One region of the Pseudomonas sp. PB3P13 genome, then DNA from elsewhere that is predicted to be linked to it. Evidence: predicted binding sites of a transcription regulator. Region 1 holds the regulator's gene; each other region holds the start of a gene.
The links. The regulator sigma-54, encoded in region 1, starts transcription at its own class of promoters, with help from an activator protein. The targets are predictions, from matches to a motif close to ANTGGCATNNANNTTGCTNT.

Region 1 (6,426 bases):
AAACTCTCCCTATTTTGCTCGGTCTGAGCGCAGCACTGGGAAGCGTGAGCGCCTGGGCTCTGCCGGACGATCAACAGCAGCCTATCCGCATCCAGGCGGACGATGCCCAACTGGACGACAAGAACGGTATTGCCACTTATAAGGGTGACGTGATCATCACTCAGGGCTCGATGAAGGTCACCGGAAACACTGTGACCATGACCCGCACCCAGGCCGGCGATATTGACGTGGTGACTTCGGTGGGCAACCTCGCCTACTTCGAGCAACTGCAAACGGCCGGCGACACCAAGCCGGTTCAGGGCTACGGGGTGACTATCCAGTATCACGCCTCGCAAGACCGCGTCGTGCTGATCGATCGCGCCAAGGTCATCGACAAGGATGGCAACATCACCCAGGGCGAAAAGATCGTCTATGACACCAACAAGAAGCTTGCCAGCGCCGGTCGCGCTACGGGCAGCAAGGTCACCGAGTCGCGTCCGCGCATCGACATGGTGATCCAGCCGAAGAAGAAAACCGACGAGCAGAAGGCCCAGTAATGGCAACTCTGAAAGCCCAGCATCTGGCCAAGAGCTACAAGAGCCGCCAGGTCGTGCGTGACGTCAGCCTGTCCATCGACAGCGGTCAGATCGTCGGCTTGCTTGGCCCCAACGGCGCCGGCAAAACCACCTGCTTCTACATGATCGTGGGCCTGGTACAGGCCGATCAAGGCCGAGTACTGATCGACGACCTGGACGTCAGCCACCAGCCCATGCACGGTCGTGCGAAGGCTGGTATCGGCTATCTTCCGCAGGAAGCGTCAATCTTCCGCAAACTGTCGGTTGCAGACAACATCATGGCGATCCTCGAGACCCGCAAGGAACTCGACAAGACCGCACGCCGCAAGGAACTGGAAAGCCTGCTGCAGGAATTCCACATCAGCCACATTCGCGACAACCTCGGCATGAGCCTGTCCGGTGGTGAACGCCGCCGCGTGGAAATTGCCCGCGCCCTGGCCACCAACCCGAAATTCATCCTCCTCGACGAACCCTTCGCCGGCGTGGACCCGATTTCGGTCGGCGACATCAAGCAGATCATTCACCACCTCAAAGCCAAAGGCATTGGCGTGCTGATCACCGACCACAACGTTCGTGAAACCCTGGATATCTGCGAAACGGCCTACATCGTCAACGACGGTCAACTGATCGCCGAAGGTGACTCCGCCACCATCCTGGCCAACGATCTGGTCAAGGAAGTTTATCTGGGCCACGAGTTCCGTCTGTAAGCGCTGAGTGTCTGGCTAGTCGGCCGAGCGCCTGACGCGATGAACACCTCAGTGTGTTTTATTGTTACCGCGCTCTAGGCAAACACTTCAGTTTCAGGCATATAATTTGCTTAAGTTTGGCGCTTCGGCGCCCTGTAGTGGATGGCGCATGTGCGCCGGCGAATAAGGTGTTAAGCCCCTGCCATGAAACCATCGCTAGTCTTGAGAATGGGCCAGCAGCTGACGATGACACCGCAGCTGCAACAGGCCATCCGCCTGCTCCAATTGTCGACCCTGGACCTGCAGCAGGAAATCCAGGAGGCCCTGGAGTCCAATCCGATGCTCGAACGCCAGGAAGAAGGCGACGACTTCGATAACGCTGACCCGTTGGCCGACAAGGCCGAACAACCTCCAAACGCCGATGTTTCGGAACCCTCCTATCAGGAAACGGCCCCGACGGTGGACAACCTGGAGGAAGGTGACTGGAACGAGCGCATTCCTAATGAGTTGCCGGTCGACACCGCGTGGGAAGACGTCTACCAGACCAGCGCCAGCAGCCTGCCGAGCAGTGACGACGACGAGTGGGACTTCACCACCCGCACCTCAGCCGGCGAGAGCTTGCAGAGCCATTTGCTGTGGCAGCTGAACCTGGCGCCGATGTCCGACACCGATCGCCTGATCGCCGTGACTTTGATCGACTGCATCAATAATCAGGGCTACCTCGACGAAACACTCGATGAAATCCTCGAAGCCTTCGATCCCGAACTGGACGTCGAACTCGATGAAATTGAAGCCGTCCTGCACCGCATCCAGCAATTCGAACCGGCCGGCATCGGCGCTCGCAACCTGAGCGAATGCCTGTTGCTGCAACTGCGCCAGCTGCCGCCCAAGACGCCTTGGTTGAGCGAAGCCAAGCGCCTGGTCTGCGATTACATCGACATGCTCGGCAGCCGCGATTACAGCCAGCTGATGCGCCGCATGAAGCTCAAGGAAGACGAACTGCGCCAGGTCATCGAACTGGTGCAGAGCCTCAACCCGCGCCCAGGCTCGCAAATCGAATCCAGCGAAGCCGAATACGTCGTGCCTGACGTGATCGTGCGCAAGGACAACGAGCGCTGGCTGGTGGAGCTTAATCAGGAGTCGGTGCCACGGCTGCGAGTCAACGCCCAATACGCCGGTTTCGTGCGTCGCGCTGACACCAGCGCCGATAACACTTTCATGCGCAATCAGCTGCAGGAGGCTCGCTGGTTCATCAAGAGCCTGCAAAGCCGCAACGAAACGCTGATGAAAGTCGCTACCCAGATCGTCGAGCATCAGCGCGGTTTTCTGGAGTACGGCGACGAAGCCATGAAGCCGTTGGTGCTACATGACATCGCCGAAGCGGTGGGCATGCACGAATCGACGATTTCCCGGGTTACCACGCAGAAGTTCATGCATACCCCTCGCGGTATCTATGAACTGAAATACTTTTTCTCCAGTCACGTCAGCACCTCTGAAGGCGGCGAATGCTCGTCCACGGCGATCCGCGCGATCATCAAAAAACTGGTTGCAGCGGAAAATCAGAAAAAGCCGTTGAGTGACAGCAAGATCGCTGGTTTACTGGAGGCACAAGGCATTCAGGTGGCTCGCCGCACCGTCGCCAAGTACCGTGAATCCCTCGGGATCGCGCCTTCGAGCGAACGCAAGCGGTTGATGTAGAGTCACGTTACAGCGTTCCAGTGGCAGGCAACCCAGCCTGCCGCTTTATGCACTGGCAACGAAGGAGAAGCTGTATGCAAGTCAACATCAGTGGACACCAACTGGAAGTGACCGAACCTCTTCGCACCTACATCGGCGAAAAACTCGAACGATTAGAGAGGCATTTCGACAAGATCACCAACGTGCAGGTCACGATGACGGTCGAAAAGCTCAAGCAGAAAATCGAAGCCACGCTGCATATTCCCGGCAATGAAGTGGTCGCCAACGCGGAACATACCGATATGTACGCGGCGATCGACGCCTTGACCGACAAGCTCGATAAACAACTCAAAAAGCATAAGGAAAAGACCCAGAGCCTCCTCCAGGGCGCAACCGGTCGTTAACACTCCCTACCCATGATCCGACTTGAAAGCATCCTGACCCCCGGCCGTTCCCTCGTGAACGTGCCGGGCGGCAGCAAAAAGAAAGCCCTCGAGCAAATTGCCAACCTTATCCATAAAGAAGTCCCGGATCTGGAAATGCAAGATGTCTTCGAGGCTCTGATTGCCCGTGAAAAACTCGGCTCGACCGGTTTTGGAAACGGCATCGCCATTCCTCACTGCCGCTTGAAAGGTTGCACGTCGCCTGTCAGCGCACTGATGCACCTCGACGCCCCAATTGATTTCGACGCCATCGATGGCGCTCCGGTCGACCTGCTGTTTGTTCTGCTGGTCCCGCAGGCCGCCACCGATGCGCATCTGGAACTGTTGCGCCAGATCGCCAGCATGCTCGATCGCAAGGAAGTGCGGGAAAAACTGCGCAGCGCTCCGAGTAATGAAGCCTTGTATCAGGTTGTCCTGGACGAGCAAAACGGGCACTAATCATGCGCATGATCATTGTCAGCGGCCGCTCCGGGTCAGGTAAAAGTACTGCGCTCGCTGTTCTGGAGGACAGTGGCTATTACTGCATTGATAACCTGCCCGCCGGTTTGCTGCCGGAGTTGGCTGAACGCGCACTGATTCACACTGAACTGGCGCAACCGTTGGTGGCGGTATCCATCGACGCGCGAAATCTGCCGAGTCATTTGTCACGATTTCCGGAACTGCTCGAAGAAGTCCGCAGCCGTCACATCCAGTGTGATGTTCTGTACCTGGATGCCGACGAAGAGACGCTGCTCAAGCGCTTCTCGGAAACCCGTCGGCGCCATCCACTGAGCAGTGCCGATCGCTCGCTGGCCGAAGCGATCAGCGATGAAACCCAACTGCTTGGGCCGATTGCCGATCTTGCCGATCTGAAGGTCAACACCACCAACCTCAACCTGTATCAGCTGCGCGATACCATCAAGCTGCGCCTGTTGAATCAGCCGGAGCCCGGCACTGCGTTTCTGGTGGAGTCCTTTGGATTCAAGCGGGGCATGCCCGTCGACGCCGATCTGGTGTTCGATGTGCGTTGCCTGCCCAACCCCTACTGGAAGCCGGAACTGCGCGAGCATTCGGGGCTGGAAAAACCGGTTGCCGATTATCTGGCAGCACAGCCGGATGTCGAGGAGATGTTCCAGGACATCTCCACGTATCTGCTCAAATGGTTACCGCGCTTTGCCGCCAGTAATCGCGCCTACGTCACCATCGCAATTGGCTGCACCGGCGGTCACCACCGCTCTGTCTACCTGACCGAACGCCTGGGTCAGGTCCTGCAAAAAACCTTGAAGAACGTCCAGGTTCGCCACCGCGACCTCAGCTAAAGGATTCACATCGCGATGCCTGCTCTGGAAATCGAAATCATCAACAAGCTGGGCCTGCATGCTCGCGCGTCTGCCAAATTCGTCGGGGTTGCCGGTCAGTTCAAGGATTGCACGATCAGGGTAGGTCGCACGCCGCAAGCCACGGTTGACGGCAAAAGCATCATGGCCATGATGATGCTGGCGGCCGGCAAGGGCACCAAAATCCATCTGAGTACAGAGGGTGAGCAAGCAGATGAAGCGCTGCAAGCCTTGGTGAATCTCATTAATAATTACTTTGACGAAGGCGAATAACACCGCTGCCTTCTGCGCTTTTATGGCGCGGGGGCATGCCTCTGGATAGGGGCTCGCTTGTGATGGCGCTTGCCTGTGATGGGGCTTGCCTGTGATAGGGTCTGCCTGTGATAGGGTCTGCCTGTGATAGGGCTTGCCTGTGGCGAGGGGGCTTGCCCTAATGCCAGTCAGTTAAGCCCTCCAGCCTTCTTTTTGGGATATTTGACTGGTCTAGGCTTGACCACCCTTGGGTAACTTCGCTGTCGTCTGGCAGGTAGCATGAAGTGTTGAGCCTGGACTCTCAGCTCTGCCAGTCGTTTAGGGATCGTACCTGGCGTTTCAAGCGGGCAGAAACGCAGCGCGTTGCTGACCGCTTGAGCCAACCAGAGAAAGCTCAAACGTTGTGGTACCACCTTTATTTCTTCAGCCATCAAGCGCATCTCCTGGCGGATCAGGTTGTAGGCCAGCAGAGCTCCCCACAGTTCTTGGCGCACCAGATCAGGCTGTTTACTGCGCAATTGCTCTCCTTTGAGCAGGTTTTGCTTGATCTCGCGGTAACCCAATTCGATTTCCCAGCGTTCGTTGTAGTGCCCTGCCACCTGATGGGCAGGGTAACGTTCGGCATCGATCAACGAGGTGAGATAGCGGCGGGGTTTGTCGTCTATCGAGTACTCAATCAGTCGTGCCTGCCAATGGCTAGGAAGGTCGGGACGTTGCTTGAGTGCATCTCTGGAAACAGTCAGTCGCACAAGCCAATCACCGGCGCCCAACTCTTTGATCACCTCGTATTTAAGCGGTTTGCGTGCCCGCATGAGCCAGTGCCGTTCGGTTCCGCTTTGCTGCCAGTCAAGCAAGAGCGCTGCCGAGTAGTAGGCACGGTCAAAAATCGTCACCGAGTGATCGCTTACCGATTTCTCAAGACCTTTGGCATGGCGAAGTTCGCCGACCGAAAACTCGCCAAAACAGGCGTCCCGAATCAAGTGACTATAGGTATCCATCAGGCAAACACCGCGCACTTGTGGCCAGGCTCCGTCTCCCGAGTGAGTCCGCCCGCCACCGAAGGCTTGGCGGTTTTCCGGTGTGTCGGGGGTAGACCACACCACGCCGTCTACCGCAAAGCTGCGTAACCCTAAAAAGCCAGCCGAAGCTGGCTGCTCAGCACCGCCCCATGACTCTGCCAATTGCTTAAACAGTGCCGCCAGAGGCTCTGATCCAAGCCGTTGCCGGGCCTGGACTGCGGCGCTAGGCACAGGCACCTTTGCTTCGCCCAAAGCCAGTCCCAGCTGCTGCACGATGAGCCAAATCGGCTCGTTCTTGAACAAGGCCAACCCCACCACCAACCAGACAATGCGCTCGGCCGGCAGGCGTCTGCGGCGCAGGGAAACAGTTCCGGTCGAAGCCAGCGCTTGCTCGATCCACAGGGGATCGATCAATTGCGCGAAGCGTTCGAAAGAGATCGGATTGAGTTTGGTAACTTCTTGAAGGGCGTTTTGCAGGG
Region 2 (6,426 bases), 1.8 Mb from region 1:
GGAAGAATGGACCTACGGACCGAATGGCGGAATGTATCAGTACTTGCGATTCGAAGGTAATCGCCTGAAACAGATCACCAGCAACCGCGGCAATTGAAGCACGCTCGGTCTTTTAGCAGCTGGCAGCCTGCGTCAGGTTTATATGTGCGCCGTATTCTACGACTGCTGCGCAGCCGGACGCAGGCTTCGCCAGCTGCTACGGGTTTTCTGTTAGCCACAATAGAACAGGCCCCGGACACGAATGTCCGGGGCCTGTAATGGCCACAATCCTTGTGGCCGTCGCATGAACTCTCAACTGCGGTAGACGTATAACCCGGCTCGTCTACCGCACCTTCTCCCGGTTCAGGCGAGAAGTCTTGCCTTACTCGGCTTTCAGGCCGGCGGCGGAGACGTCTTTAACGCCTTTGATTTTCTTGGCGATGGCGACTGCAACGTCTTTCTGCGAATCAGTCACTGTTGTGGTCGACGACAGGGAAACAACGCCTTTGTTGGTTTCTACCTTGATGTCGGTGCCAGGGATGCCTTTTTCGGTAACCAGGTCAGCTTTGACTTTGGTGGTGATCCAGGTGTCGGACACGTCAGCTTTAGCTTCGGTGACTTCACCAGCGGCCAGAACCATTGGCGCCTGAGTTGCTTGAGCAGCAAAGGCAGCGTTGGCCATAGTCAGGGTCAGCGCGGTAGCAGTAGCGGCAACGATAGCGAACTTCTTCATACGAGTAACTCCTGTTTTTCTCTAAAGTCTGCTGGTGTGTTCCCAGCAGGGCTACTGGGTATATTGCGAAGGGTGTGCCAACTTTGAGACAGTATATTAATTGTTATAAATCAACAGCTTATGGAAACAGCTGATTTTCGAAATCATGCAAATTGCATGAGTGGGAAATTTTCTACATGCAAGTTGCGGGATTTGGGATGGGCGTAAGGCCATGAATTTACGAGGTTTTGTGAAATACGGGCGGTACGCAGCTCAGCAGGTGCCTCAGCAAAAAAATGCCCCATCTCTCGATGGGGCATTTCCTTTATCTTTGTATTATCAGCCCCCGGTACCAGTACCAGTACCAGTACCGGTACCGGTACCAGTCCCAGTCCCACCCGCGGCGGTGCAGCCAGTTGGAGCATAGTCGGCAATAGCCGTCGTTGCGCATGTCCAATCACCTACCGCAGTGCGTGAAAGCGTAATGGTTTTATCTGCAATTGCAGCTGGTGCTTTTTCCAACGCACATACAATACTGCCAGTGCCAGCACTCGGGTTGCCCGCCACGGTGAACTTGCAGTTATTCGTGGTAGCCGGTCTATCTCCCAGCCCTGGCGCCGCGCCTTGGTTCATAGCGTCCTCAAATGGAATTTTCAACGCCGATATCTCTGCCAAACCAGCTGTCATTTTCGCCCGCGCCTGATACTTCGAATAAGCCGGCAAAGCAAACGTCGCCAAAATCCCGATAATCGCCACCACGATGAGCAGCTCGATAAGCGTAAAACCTTTCTGTGTGTTCATTAACAAAGCTCCGGTGCATGAGTCAAAATCCCATGATCTGATTAGCCCAAAGCACAGCTCATGCCAAACCCTTTACCCGCAGTCGGCCACGGGGAAAAGACGTCAGAGTGCCCTTTCCTACCCCCAGCATCCGCACTTTCTGACAATTATTGTCACCTCGGCATCCATGGTTTGGCTCTGCCGGTTGACTACGCTATAAGTCATGCATAGTTTGCGTCCGGAATTTCCATGAACGATATCGCCCTAAGCGGCCTGGCCAAGCAATTGGTCCTGGCCGAGCTGATCACTGAAAAAACTGCGCAGCAGGCCTACCTGCAAGCCCAGCGCAGCAAAATCTCCCTGGTCAGTTATCTGGTGCAGAACAAACTGATCAAGAGCCGCCAGATTGCCGAGATCGCGTCCGAGCATTTCGGCATGCCGTTGCTTGATCTCAGCTGCCTCGACAAAGAATCCCAGCCCAGAGGCCTGGTCAGCGAAAAACTCCTGCGCCAGCACCACGCCCTGCCCCTGTGGCGCCGCGGCAACAAGCTGTTCGTCGGCGTTTCCGACCCGACCAATCATCAAGCCATCAACGATATCCAGTTCAGTACCGGGCTCGGCACCGAAGCCATTCTGGTCGAAGACGACAAGCTCTCCGACGCGCTCGACAAATTCTTCGACAACCACAGCACCGGTCTTGAAGACATGGCCGATGTCGACCTCGATGGCGTCGACATCGAGTCGGGCGTCGACAATCGTCAGGATTCCATCGCCGGGCAGGATGCCGATGACGCGCCGGTGGTGCGCTTCGTTCACAAGATGTTGCTCGACGCGATCAAAAGCGGCTCTTCCGACCTGCACTTCGAACCTTATGAAAAAAACTATCGCGTGCGGATGCGCACCGACGGCATATTGCGCGAAGTCGCCAAACCGCCGATCCAGCTGGCCGCGCGAATTGCCGCGCGCCTGAAAGTCATGGCCAGCCTGGACATTTCCGAACGGCGCAAACCTCAGGACGGGCGAATCAAGATGCGCCTGTCGAAGAGCAAATCCATCGACTTTCGGGTCAACACCTTGCCTACCCTATGGGGGGAAAAAGTGGTGATCCGGATCCTCGACCCCACCAGCGCACAAATGGGCATTGACGCGCTCGGCTACGAGCCCGGCCAGAAAGATTTGTACATGGCCGCCCTCAAACAGCCGCAGGGAATGATCCTGGTCACTGGCCCCACTGGTTCCGGTAAAACCGTGTCGCTTTACACCGGGCTTAATATCCTCAATACCGTGGACATCAACATTTCCACGGCCGAGGACCCGGTGGAAATCAACATGGAAGGCATCAATCAGGTCAACGTCAATCCTAAACAGGGCATGGGCTTTCCCCAGGCGTTGCGCTCATTTTTGCGTCAAGATCCTGACGTGATCATGGTCGGCGAGATCCGCGACCTCGAAACCGCCGAGATCGCCATCAAGGCGGCGCAGACCGGTCACCTGGTGTTATCGACCCTGCACACCAACAGCGCCGCCGAAACCCTGACGCGACTGCACAACATGGGCATCCAGGGTTTCAACATCGCCACCTCGGTCACGTTGATCATCGCCCAGCGTCTGGCGCGCAAACTCTGCAGCCATTGCAAGAAACCCATCGACATCCCCCGCGAAGCGCTGATCAAGGAGGGTTTCCCCGAACAGTTGCTCGGCTCGTTCACCATTTATGAGCCGGTCGGCTGCGATCACTGCAACGGCGGTTACAAAGGACGCGTGGGAATTTATGAAGTGGTGAAGAACACGCCAGACCTGCAACGGTTGATCATGGCCGAAGGCAATTCGCTGGAAATCGATACTCAGATGCGCAAGGACGGCTTCAACGACCTGCGAACTTCCGGGCTGATCAAAGCCATGCAAGGCATCACCAGCCTTGAAGAAATCAACCGGGTTACCAAGGATTGAACATGGCGGTCAAAGCAGCAAAAATCAGCGTTTATACTTGGGAAGGTACGGACAGGAAAGGCACCAAAATGGCCGGCGAACTCACCGGCCAGAGCCCGGCACTGATCAAGGCGCAATTGCGCAAACAGGGGATCAACCCGGGCAAGGTGCGCAAGAAATCCGCGTCGATCCTGAACCTGGGCAAACGCATCAAGGCTCAGGACATCGCCCTTTTTACCCGGCAGATGGCGACCATGATGAAGGCCGGTGTGCCGCTGTTGCAGTCGTTCGACATCATTGGCGAGGGCTTCGACAACCCGGCCATGCGCAAACTGGTCGACGAGGTCAAACAGGAAGTCGCGGCAGGCAACAGCTTCGCCGCGGCCTTGCGCAAAAATCCGCAGTATTTCGATGAGCTCTACTGCAACCTCGTTGATGCCGGCGAACAGGCCGGTGCGCTCGATACCTTGCTGGAACGTGTCGCCACTTATAAAGAGAAAAGCGAGGCCCTCAAAGCCAAGATCAAGAAGGCAATGACCTACCCGGCGGCGGTGGTGTTCGTGGCGATCATTGTGACCGGCATCCTGCTGGTCAAGGTGGTGCCGCAATTCGAATCGGTCTTCAAAGGTTTTGGAGCGGAATTGCCGGGCTTCACCGTGATGGTCATCGGCCTGTCGGAGTTTCTGCAGGAATGGTGGTGGGTCATCCTTGGCCTGTTGATCGCGGCAATATTCGGCCTGCGTCATGCTTTCAAAAAATCCCAGGCCTTCAGGGACCGCACCGACACCTGGCTGCTGAAACTGCCGCTGATTGGCACGCTGATGTACAAATCTGCCGTGGCGCGTTACGCGCGCACCCTCTCGACCACGTTTGCGGCCGGCGTGCCGCTGGTGGAGGCGCTTGAGTCAGTAGCAGGCGCCACCGGCAACATCGTGTTCAAGCGCGCGGTGTTGCGCATCAAGCAGGACGTGTCGACGGGCATGCAGCTGAATTTCTCCATGCGCACTTCGGGGATCTTTCCCAACATGGCGATTCAGATGACGGCCATCGGCGAAGAATCCGGTGCACTGGATGACATGCTCGACAAGATCGCCAGTTTCTACGAGGCCGAAGTGGATAACATGGTCGACAACCTCACCAGTCTGATGGAACCTTTCATCATGGTGGTGCTTGGCGTCATTGTCGGCGGTCTGGTGGTTGCGATGTACCTGCCTATCTTCCAACTCGGCTCAGCGATCTGACATGCCTGTGAATGAAATCCTGACTGTCTATCCACTGGCCTTCATCGCTATTGCCGGCATCGTCGGCCTGCTGGTTGGCAGCTTCCTCAATGTAGTGATCTGGCGTCTGCCGAAAATGCTCGCGCGTGAGTGGCGCCAGCAAGCCCTGGAAATCCTCGACTTGCCTGGCGAGCCCGCGCTGCCGACCTATAACCTGATGCTGCCGCATTCCCAATGCCCACACTGCGAACATCGCATTCGCGCCTGGGAAAACATCCCGGTGCTCAGTTATGTGTTTTTACGCGGCCGCTGTGCTGGATGCGCTGCGCCCATCAGCAGACGCTATCCATTGATCGAACTGGCGTGCGGCGCGCTGTCGGCGTTCGTGGCCTGGCATTTCGGTTTCGGCTGGCCGGCGGCGATGGTGCTGCTGCTGACCTGGGGCTTGTTGGCGATGAGCCTGATCGACGCCGAACATCAACTGCTGCCGGATGTGCTGGTGCTGCCGTTGCTGTGGCTGGGGTTGATCGTCAACAGTTTCGGCCTTTTCGTACCGCTGCATGAGGCCTTGTGGGGGGCAGTGGCCGGTTACCTGGCGTTGTGGTCGGTGTTCTGGCTGTTCAAGTTGATCACCGGCAAGGACGGAATGGGTCATGGCGATTTCAAATTGTTGGCAATGCTGGGCGCCTGGGGCGGCTGGCAGATTTTGCCGCTGACGCTCCTCCTGTCCTCACTGGTCGGTGCCGTCATTGGCCTGATCATGCTGCGCCTGCGAGACGCGCAAACGTCGACGCCAATCCCTTTTGGTCCTTATCTGGCCATTGCCGGCTGGATTGCCTTGCTCTGGGGTGGTCAAATAACCGCCTTCTATTGGCAGCTTGTCGGTTTGCAATGAATACCCCTGTGGAAAAACCCTGGATTCTCGGCCTGACCGGCGGTATCGGCAGTGGCAAAAGTGCGGCGGCCGAGCATTTCATCGACCTCGGCGTGCACGTGGTGGACGCCGATCACGCAGCACGCTGGGTGGTCGAGCCGGGCCGTCCGGCGCTGGCGAAGATTGCCGAACATTTCGGTGCCGGCGTGCTGCAAGGCAATGGCCAACTCGATCGCGCCGCGCTACGCAAGTTGATCTTTGAGGTGCCCGAGGAACGCCTCTGGCTCGAGGCGCTGCTGCATCCGCTGATCGCCGAGGAGATCGTCGAGCATCTGGGCAAGGCACAATCGCCTTACGCGATCCTGGTGTCGCCGCTGCTGATCGAGTCCGGCCAGCACAGCATGACCCAGCGTGTGCTGGTGGTCGATGCCCCCGAGCAGTTGCAGATCGAACGCACCTTGCAACGTGATCGGACCAGCGAGCAACAGGTTCAGGCGATCCTCAAGGCGCAATCCAGCCGCGAGGATCGCGTGAGCCATGCCGACGATGTCGTGGTCAACGACCGCGACCTCGCCTGGTTGCACAGCGAGGTCGAGCGTCTGCATCACTTTTACCTTACTTTGCGTGGAGGCCAGTCATGAGCCAAACCCCAACCGTTGATTGCCCAACCTGTGGCGCCCCTGTCGAATGGAGCCCGCAAAGCACCTTCCGGCCGTTCTGTTCCGACCGCTGCAAACTGATCGACCTGGGCGCCTGGGCGTCGGAAGAACACAAGATTCCGGTCAGCCCGGACGCCGAAGACGATCTGTTCAGCGAAGACTTCGAACCTCGTCATTGACCGCGTCAGCGATGACCGCCCGTCAACCTGATCGCATCGGGCGTCGCGGCAAGATCGATCAGGGTTTCGGGTCCTCGTCCTTCCACGGCGCTGA
Region 3 (6,426 bases), 1.1 Mb from region 1:
CTTGGGCGGATCGGCGACCACGTTGGCCTCCACTTCCTGCACCTTGCCACCTTTGGCCAGGAACTCTTCCATGGCCTTGGCCAGGGCGTCGCGTTCCTTGTTCTTGGCTTCGACACTCGGCAGCTCATCGACCGATACCGCAGCCTTGGCCTTGCCTTTGGCAACCGGAACGGGCGCATCACCGCCGTCGTCTTCGGCGACGTCTTCGGCTGCCGCTTCAAGGCCTTCCTCGGTTTCGTCGTCGTCGCCTACTTCGAGTTCGTCGTTTTCCAGATCATCGTCGCTCATGTTCTACCTCATGACTTTCGAAAAGCAGATTAGTTATAGCCCAGCTTCGCCGCCTGTCGACGGCCGCCGGAGAAAATTCCACAACCGCTGGCAACCAGCGGCTCATGCCTCTTCACCGTGCAAGGTGGCGAGGACTTTACGGGCACCGCCATGATCACGGTGCTCGCCCAGATAAACGCCTTGCCAGGTTCCCAGCGCCAGTCGGCCCGCCGAAATCGGCAAACTGAGCTGACAGCCAAGTACGCTGGCCTTGAAGTGCGCCGGGAGGTCGTCCAGGCCTTCGTCGTTATGCTCATAGTCGGCTGTTCCTTGTGGGATCAGCCGATTGAAAAATCGTTCGAAGTCGCGGCGTACCGCCGGATCGGCGTTCTCGTTGATGGTCAACGACGCCGAGGTATGCTGCAGCCACAAATGCAACAGACCGACCCGACATGCCTTGAGTTCAGGCAACCCGGCGAGTAACTCGTCCGTTACCAGATGAAAGCCCCGGGGCCGCGCCCGCAGAGTAATCAGAGTCTGTTGCCACATACAGTTCTCCGCACGTTCGGGGCGCATTCTAGCGCGCTCTGGGAAAAAACAAAGGCCCTAATAATCCTTCAATCATGTAAGCCATTGCCCGTACAAAAACCGTTGTCGTAAACGCTGCTTAACGCGTACGAAAAAACCTTTCAGCCATGCTTCACTGACAAATTCCAGACAAAAAAATGCCCGGCAAGCCGGGCAGATTTTTTAGTCGTGTCTTACAGGTTGTAGCCACGTTCGTTGTGCAGAGCCAGATCGATGCCGACCGCCTCTTCTTCTTCGGTTACGCGCAGCCCCATGACCGCGTCCAGCACCTTGAGAATGATGTAGGTAACGATACCGGTATAGACGACCGTGAAGCCGACGCCTTTGCACTGAATCCAGACTTGTGCGGCGATGTCGGTAACCGTGCCGAAACCACCCAGCGACGGTGCTGCGAAAACACCGGTGAGGATCGCACCGAGAATGCCGCCGATACCATGCACGCCGAAGGCGTCCAGCGAATCGTCATAGCCGAGTTTGCGTTTCAGGGTGGTGGCGCAGAAGAAGCACACCACACCCGCTGCCAGACCAATCACCAGCGCGCCCATCGGGCCCACGGTGCCAGCGGCCGGAGTGATCGCAACCAGGCCCGCTACTACCCCCGAAGCGATACCCAGCGCACTTGGTTTACCGTGAGTGACCCACTCGGCAAACATCCAGCCCAGAGCAGCGGCGGCCGTTGCAATCTGAGTGACCAGCATCGCCATCCCGGCCGTGCCGTTGGCGGCCGCAGCGGAACCGGCGTTGAAGCCGAACCAGCCGACCCACAGCATGGCCGCACCCATCAGGGTGTAACCGAGGTTATGCGGAGCCATCGGCGTGGTCGGGAAACCTTTACGCTTGCCGAGCACGATGCACGCCACCAGACCCGCTATACCGGCATTGATGTGCACCACGGTGCCGCCAGCAAAATCGAGCACGCCCCAGTCCCACATCAGGCCGCCGTTACCGGCCCAGACCATGTGCGCAATCGGCGCGTAGACCAGGGTGAACCAGATGGTCATGAAGATCAGCATTGCGGAGAATTTCATCCGCTCGGCGAACGCGCCGACGATCAGCGCCGGGGTGATGATGGCGAAAGTCATCTGGAAGGTGATGAACACCGCTTCAGGAAACAGCGCCGCGGGACCGGTCACACTCGATGGCGTGACACCGGCGAGGAACGCCTTGCCCATGCCGCCAAAGAACGAATTGAAGTTGACGACGCCCTGCTCCATACCCGTGGTGTCGAACGCGATGCTGTAGCCGTAAATAACCCACAGAATGCTGATCAGACCGGTGATGGCGAAGCACTGCATCATCACGGAAAGAATGTTTTTGGAGCGAACCATGCCGCCGTAGAACAGTGCAAGGCCAGGGATGGTCATGAACAGCACAAGGGCTGTCGAGGTCAGCATCCAGGCAGTGTCGCCGGAATTGAGGACTGGGGCCGCCACTTCGTCTGCCGCCGTGGCCAGGCTGGGCATTACGAGGGACAACAGGGCTCCTAGCCCTGCGAATTTACGCAGAGTCATATTGTTTTCTCCTGGGGCGTTGGGGTTTGTGGCGGCTTAGATTGCGTCGGTATCGGTTTCGCCGGTACGGATGCGGATCGCCTGTTCCAGATTGACCACGAAGATCTTGCCGTCACCGATCTTGCCGGTGTTGGCAGCCTTGGTTATCGCCTCGATAACCCGATCAAGATCCTTGTCGTCAATGGCGACATCGATCTTCACCTTCGGCAGGAAATCGACCACATACTCCGCGCCGCGATACAGCTCGGTGTGACCCTTCTGCCGCCCGAAGCCTTTGACTTCAGTAACGGTAATGCCCTGCACGCCGATCTCGGACAGCGACTCGCGCACGTCGTCCAACTTGAACGGCTTGATGATGGCAGTGACTAGCTTCATGAAAACTCTCTCCCGAATTGGTGGACTTGCCCCAGGAAAACAAACCCGTCTCAAGTCTAAGCGCAGTGCCTGGCTTTGTAACGCATCGTCGGCCTGTATCGCGCGTCCGACGCCAGCTAACCACTCCGCACGAAACACTTCCCCCGTTCCGCTTGGCGCACTGCATTCGTCACATCGACTGCATCAGTGCATGGGTCACTTGCGACTAAGCAGAAAGCTTGCCATCTCCCATGAATTCGCTGAATTCAATGCATTAACCCTGGCTGATCGCCGTCGCCGTTGTGCGAAGCTGCCGTGACGCACCACAACAGTGCATTACCGTCCGTCCGCATGCACGAAAACCGTGCATGGCCGGCGTTGGAATTGACCCTGGACACTGCGTGATACACTGCCCGCCATTGTTTCCAGGACATTTGCCATGCTCGCGCCCAAAGACTTCCTCGACGCCCTGACCGGCACCGCCTCCCGCCTCTTCAGTGGCGACACCCCACTGCCCAAAAGCGAAATCGAAAGCCAGTTCAAGGCATTGCTGCAAAGCGGCTTCAGCAAACTGGACCTGGTGAGCCGCGAAGAATTTGATAGCCAGATGGTTGTATTGGCGCGAACCCGGGCGCGGCTGGAGAGTCTGGAAGCGAAAGTCGCCGAGATGGAAGCAAAGCTGAATCCGCCGGGCGAGTAACACACCGCTCATCTGTGAACGCGGCTCTCTGTGGGAGCGGGCTTGCCCGCGAATGAAGTCACCTCGGTCTATCAGTCCCCACTGAACAGACACCCTGCAGGAGATGCCGCAAGCTGCGACCTTTTAGTGTTTGGCCCTATTTCATCGGGCCATTGCGCAAAGTGCGCCCCAGCAACATCCTGCGAAAGTTTGACACCTGCACCGCCACGCCAAACCCCCGACTCCCGACTACCCTTGAAAAAACCGCAGGAAGCGGTGCTCTTCAGTTCAAGGAACGACCATGTCCCTCTCCATCGTCCACAGTCGCGCCCAGATAGGCGTAGATGCGCCTGCCGTCACCGTTGAAGTTCATCTGGCCAACGGCTTGCCATCGCTGACGATGGTCGGTTTGCCGGAAGCGGCGGTGAAGGAAAGCAAGGACCGGGTGCGCAGTGCGATCATCAATTCGGGCCTGCAATTTCCGGCGCGGCGGATCACCTTGAATCTGGCCCCCGCGGATTTGCCAAAGGACGGCGGACGGTTTGATTTGGCGATTGCCTTGGGGATTCTTTCAGCCAGCGTGCAGGTGCCGACGCTCACGCTTGATGACATCGAATGCCTGGGAGAACTGGCGTTATCCGGCGCGGTGCGTGCCGTGCGGGGGGTGCTGCCGGCGGCACTGGCGGCGCGCAAAGCCGGGCGCTCGCTGATGGTGCCGCGGGCGAATGCCGAGGAGGCGTGTCTGGCATCGGGATTGAAGGTGTTCGCAGTGGATCATTTGCTGGAAGCGGTCGCCCATTTCAATGGTCACACGCCGGTCGAGCCCTACGCCTCCAACGGTCTGCTGTATGCCAGCAAACCTTACCCCGACCTGAATGAAGTGCAGGGCCAAATCTCGGCCAAGCGTGCCTTGCTGATTGCCGCAGCGGGAGCGCATAACCTGCTGTTCAGCGGACCGCCGGGTACGGGTAAAACACTCTTGGCGAGTCGATTGCCAGGGTTGCTGCCTCCGCTGGCCGAACATGAGGCGCTGGAAGTGGCGGCCATTCAATCCGTCACCAGTTGTGTGCCGTTGAGCCATTGGCCGCAGCGCCCGTTTCGCCAGCCTCACCATTCGGCGTCGGGCCCGGCATTAGTGGGCGGTGGATCGAAACCACAACCCGGCGAAATCACCCTCGCTCATCACGGCGTTCTGTTTCTTGATGAGCTGCCAGAGTTTGATCGCAAGGTTTTGGAGGTATTGAGAGAGCCGCTGGAGTCCGGGCATATCGTGATTTCCCGCGCCAAGGATCGTGTGCGTTTTCCGGCGCGATTCCAGTTGGTTGCAGCGATGAATCCTTGCCCCTGCGGATATCTTGGCGAGCCCAGTGGCAAGTGCAGTTGCACGCCGGACATGGTTCAGCGCTATCGCAACAAATTGTCGGGGCCGCTGCTGGATCGTATCGACCTGCACCTGACCGTCGCCAGGGAAGCCACGGCATTGAACCCAGCGTTCAAACCGGGCGATGACACTGCAACGGCCGCGCTGCTGGTCGCCGACGCCAGGGAGCGGCAGCATAAACGCCAAGGCTGCGCGAATGCTTTCCTCGACCTGCCAGGACTGCGCCGGCACTGCAAGTTATCCACCGTTGATGAAAACTGGCTGGAAACGGCGTGTGAGCGACTGACACTGTCGCTGCGCTCGGCGCATCGGCTGCTCAAGGTGGCGCGGACGCTGGCCGACCTCGAGCAGGTCGATGCCATTACCCGGGCACACCTGGCCGAAGCGTTGCAGTATCGGCCAAATACAAACTGACGTTTTCCAGCGTAGCGATTTCTGGATCAGGGTCGACACGGCGAACGAGTCGATCCTGTCGCGGGCAAGCCACGCTCCCACAAGGCTCGGGGGTTTTCAAGGAGCGAGGCTTGCCTGCGAAGGCGGCTTCGAGGTCGACTCAACGAAAGCGGTCGACCTCAGCTCGCAACTCCGCAGCCAGGCTTTCCAGCTCTTTGGCAGTGACGGCCAGATTCGACACCACTTCACGCTGCTCACTGTTGGCCAGCGCAATGCTCTGCAGATTGCTGCTGAGCAACGTCGCGGTGCTGCTCTGCTCTTGCGTCGCCGTGGTGATCGCAGCGAATTGCTGCCCGGCCGAGCGGCTCTGCTCATCAATCCGCGCCAGCGCCGACGCCACGTTGGCGTTGCGCGACAGGCCTTCCTGCATGAGCACGTTGCCCTGCTCCATGGTGCTGATGGCGTTGCCGGTTTCCTGTTGGATGCTTTGAATCATCCCGGAAATCTCATCCGTCGCCTGACGCGTGCGCGAAGCGAGGTTGCGCACTTCATCGGCCACTACCGCAAACCCGCGACCCTGCTCGCCGGCACGGGCGGCTTCAATCGCGGCGTTCAAGGCCAACAGATTGGTTTGTTCGGCGATCGAAGTGATCACACCAACGATGCCGCCGATTTCCTGGGAGCGCTGGCCCAAGGTGTTGATGACCGTCGCGGTGCTGTTCAGCGCCCCGGCAATTTGCTCCAACGACGAGGACGCCTCGTCCATCGAAGTACGGCCGATCTGGGTTTGCTGGGCGTTTTCCTGGGCCAGGCGCTGTGTGCTGCCCATGTTGTCGGCGATGTTCAGCGAGGTCGCGCTGAATTCTTCCACCGCGCCTGCCATGCTGGTGATCTCGCCAGACTGCTGCTCCATGCCGTCATAGGCTCCGCCGGACAGACCGGACAACGCCTGGGCGCGACTGTTGACCTCATGCGAGGCCTTGCGAATATGTTCGACCATGGTCGACAGCGCCTGGCTCATCTGGTTGAAAGCACGTGCCAATTGGCCGATTTCGTCATTGCTCGAAACGTTCAGACGCACGCTCAGATCGCCGGCGCCCAAGGCCTCGGCCTGACGCACAAGATCACCCAGCGGTGCGAGCTTGCTGCGCAGCAACCACACGGCCGAACCGACGGCGATCAACATCGCCAACAGGCTGCCGATTGCCAATTGAATACCGACGCTCCAGGTTACCGCACTGATTTCTGCTTTT

Region 2: ACYZT1_RS21160 (pilin) is a predicted target of sigma-54. The motif match lies at 1,541-1,560, and genes of this name have one in related genera.
Region 3: glnK (P-II family nitrogen regulator) is a predicted target of sigma-54. The motif match lies at 2,948-2,967, and genes of this name have one in related genera.

What each region holds. Positions count from the first base shown of each region.
Region 1 is NZ_CM142702.1:1,055,987-1,062,412, reverse strand. Features, by position in the region: gene lptA (lipopolysaccharide transport periplasmic protein LptA) at 1-536, shown strand, start outside; gene lptC (LPS export ABC transporter periplasmic protein LptC) at 1-1, shown strand, start outside; gene lptB (LPS export ABC transporter ATP-binding protein) at 536-1,261, shown strand; gene ACYZT1_RS04660 (RNA polymerase factor sigma-54) at 1,445-2,938, shown strand; gene hpf (ribosome hibernation-promoting factor, HPF/YfiA family) at 3,013-3,321, shown strand; gene ptsN (PTS IIA-like nitrogen regulatory protein PtsN) at 3,334-3,798, shown strand; gene rapZ (RNase adapter RapZ) at 3,801-4,658, shown strand; gene ACYZT1_RS04640 (HPr family phosphocarrier protein) at 4,674-4,949, shown strand; gene ACYZT1_RS04635 (IS4 family transposase) at 5,117-6,426, opposite strand, start outside.
Region 2 is NZ_CM142702.1:4,593,311-4,599,736, forward strand. Features, by position in the region: gene ACYZT1_RS21150 (DUF2845 domain-containing protein) at 1-97, shown strand, start outside; gene ACYZT1_RS21155 (BON domain-containing protein) at 362-712, opposite strand; gene ACYZT1_RS21160 (pilin) at 1,031-1,492, opposite strand; gene pilB (type IV-A pilus assembly ATPase PilB) at 1,721-3,421, shown strand; gene ACYZT1_RS21170 (type II secretion system F family protein) at 3,424-4,641, shown strand; gene ACYZT1_RS21175 (prepilin peptidase) at 4,643-5,515, shown strand; gene coaE (dephospho-CoA kinase) at 5,512-6,135, shown strand; gene yacG (DNA gyrase inhibitor YacG) at 6,132-6,332, shown strand; gene ACYZT1_RS21190 (energy-coupling factor ABC transporter permease) at 6,391-6,426, opposite strand, start outside.
Region 3 is NZ_CM142702.1:5,292,226-5,298,651, forward strand. Features, by position in the region: gene sutA (transcriptional regulator SutA) at 1-288, opposite strand, end outside; gene ACYZT1_RS24445 (secondary thiamine-phosphate synthase enzyme YjbQ) at 391-816, opposite strand; gene ACYZT1_RS24450 (ammonium transporter) at 1,029-2,366, opposite strand; gene glnK (P-II family nitrogen regulator) at 2,403-2,741, opposite strand; gene ACYZT1_RS24460 (accessory factor UbiK family protein) at 3,160-3,420, shown strand; gene ACYZT1_RS24465 (YifB family Mg chelatase-like AAA ATPase) at 3,701-5,194, shown strand; gene ACYZT1_RS24470 (methyl-accepting chemotaxis protein) at 5,334-6,426, opposite strand, start outside.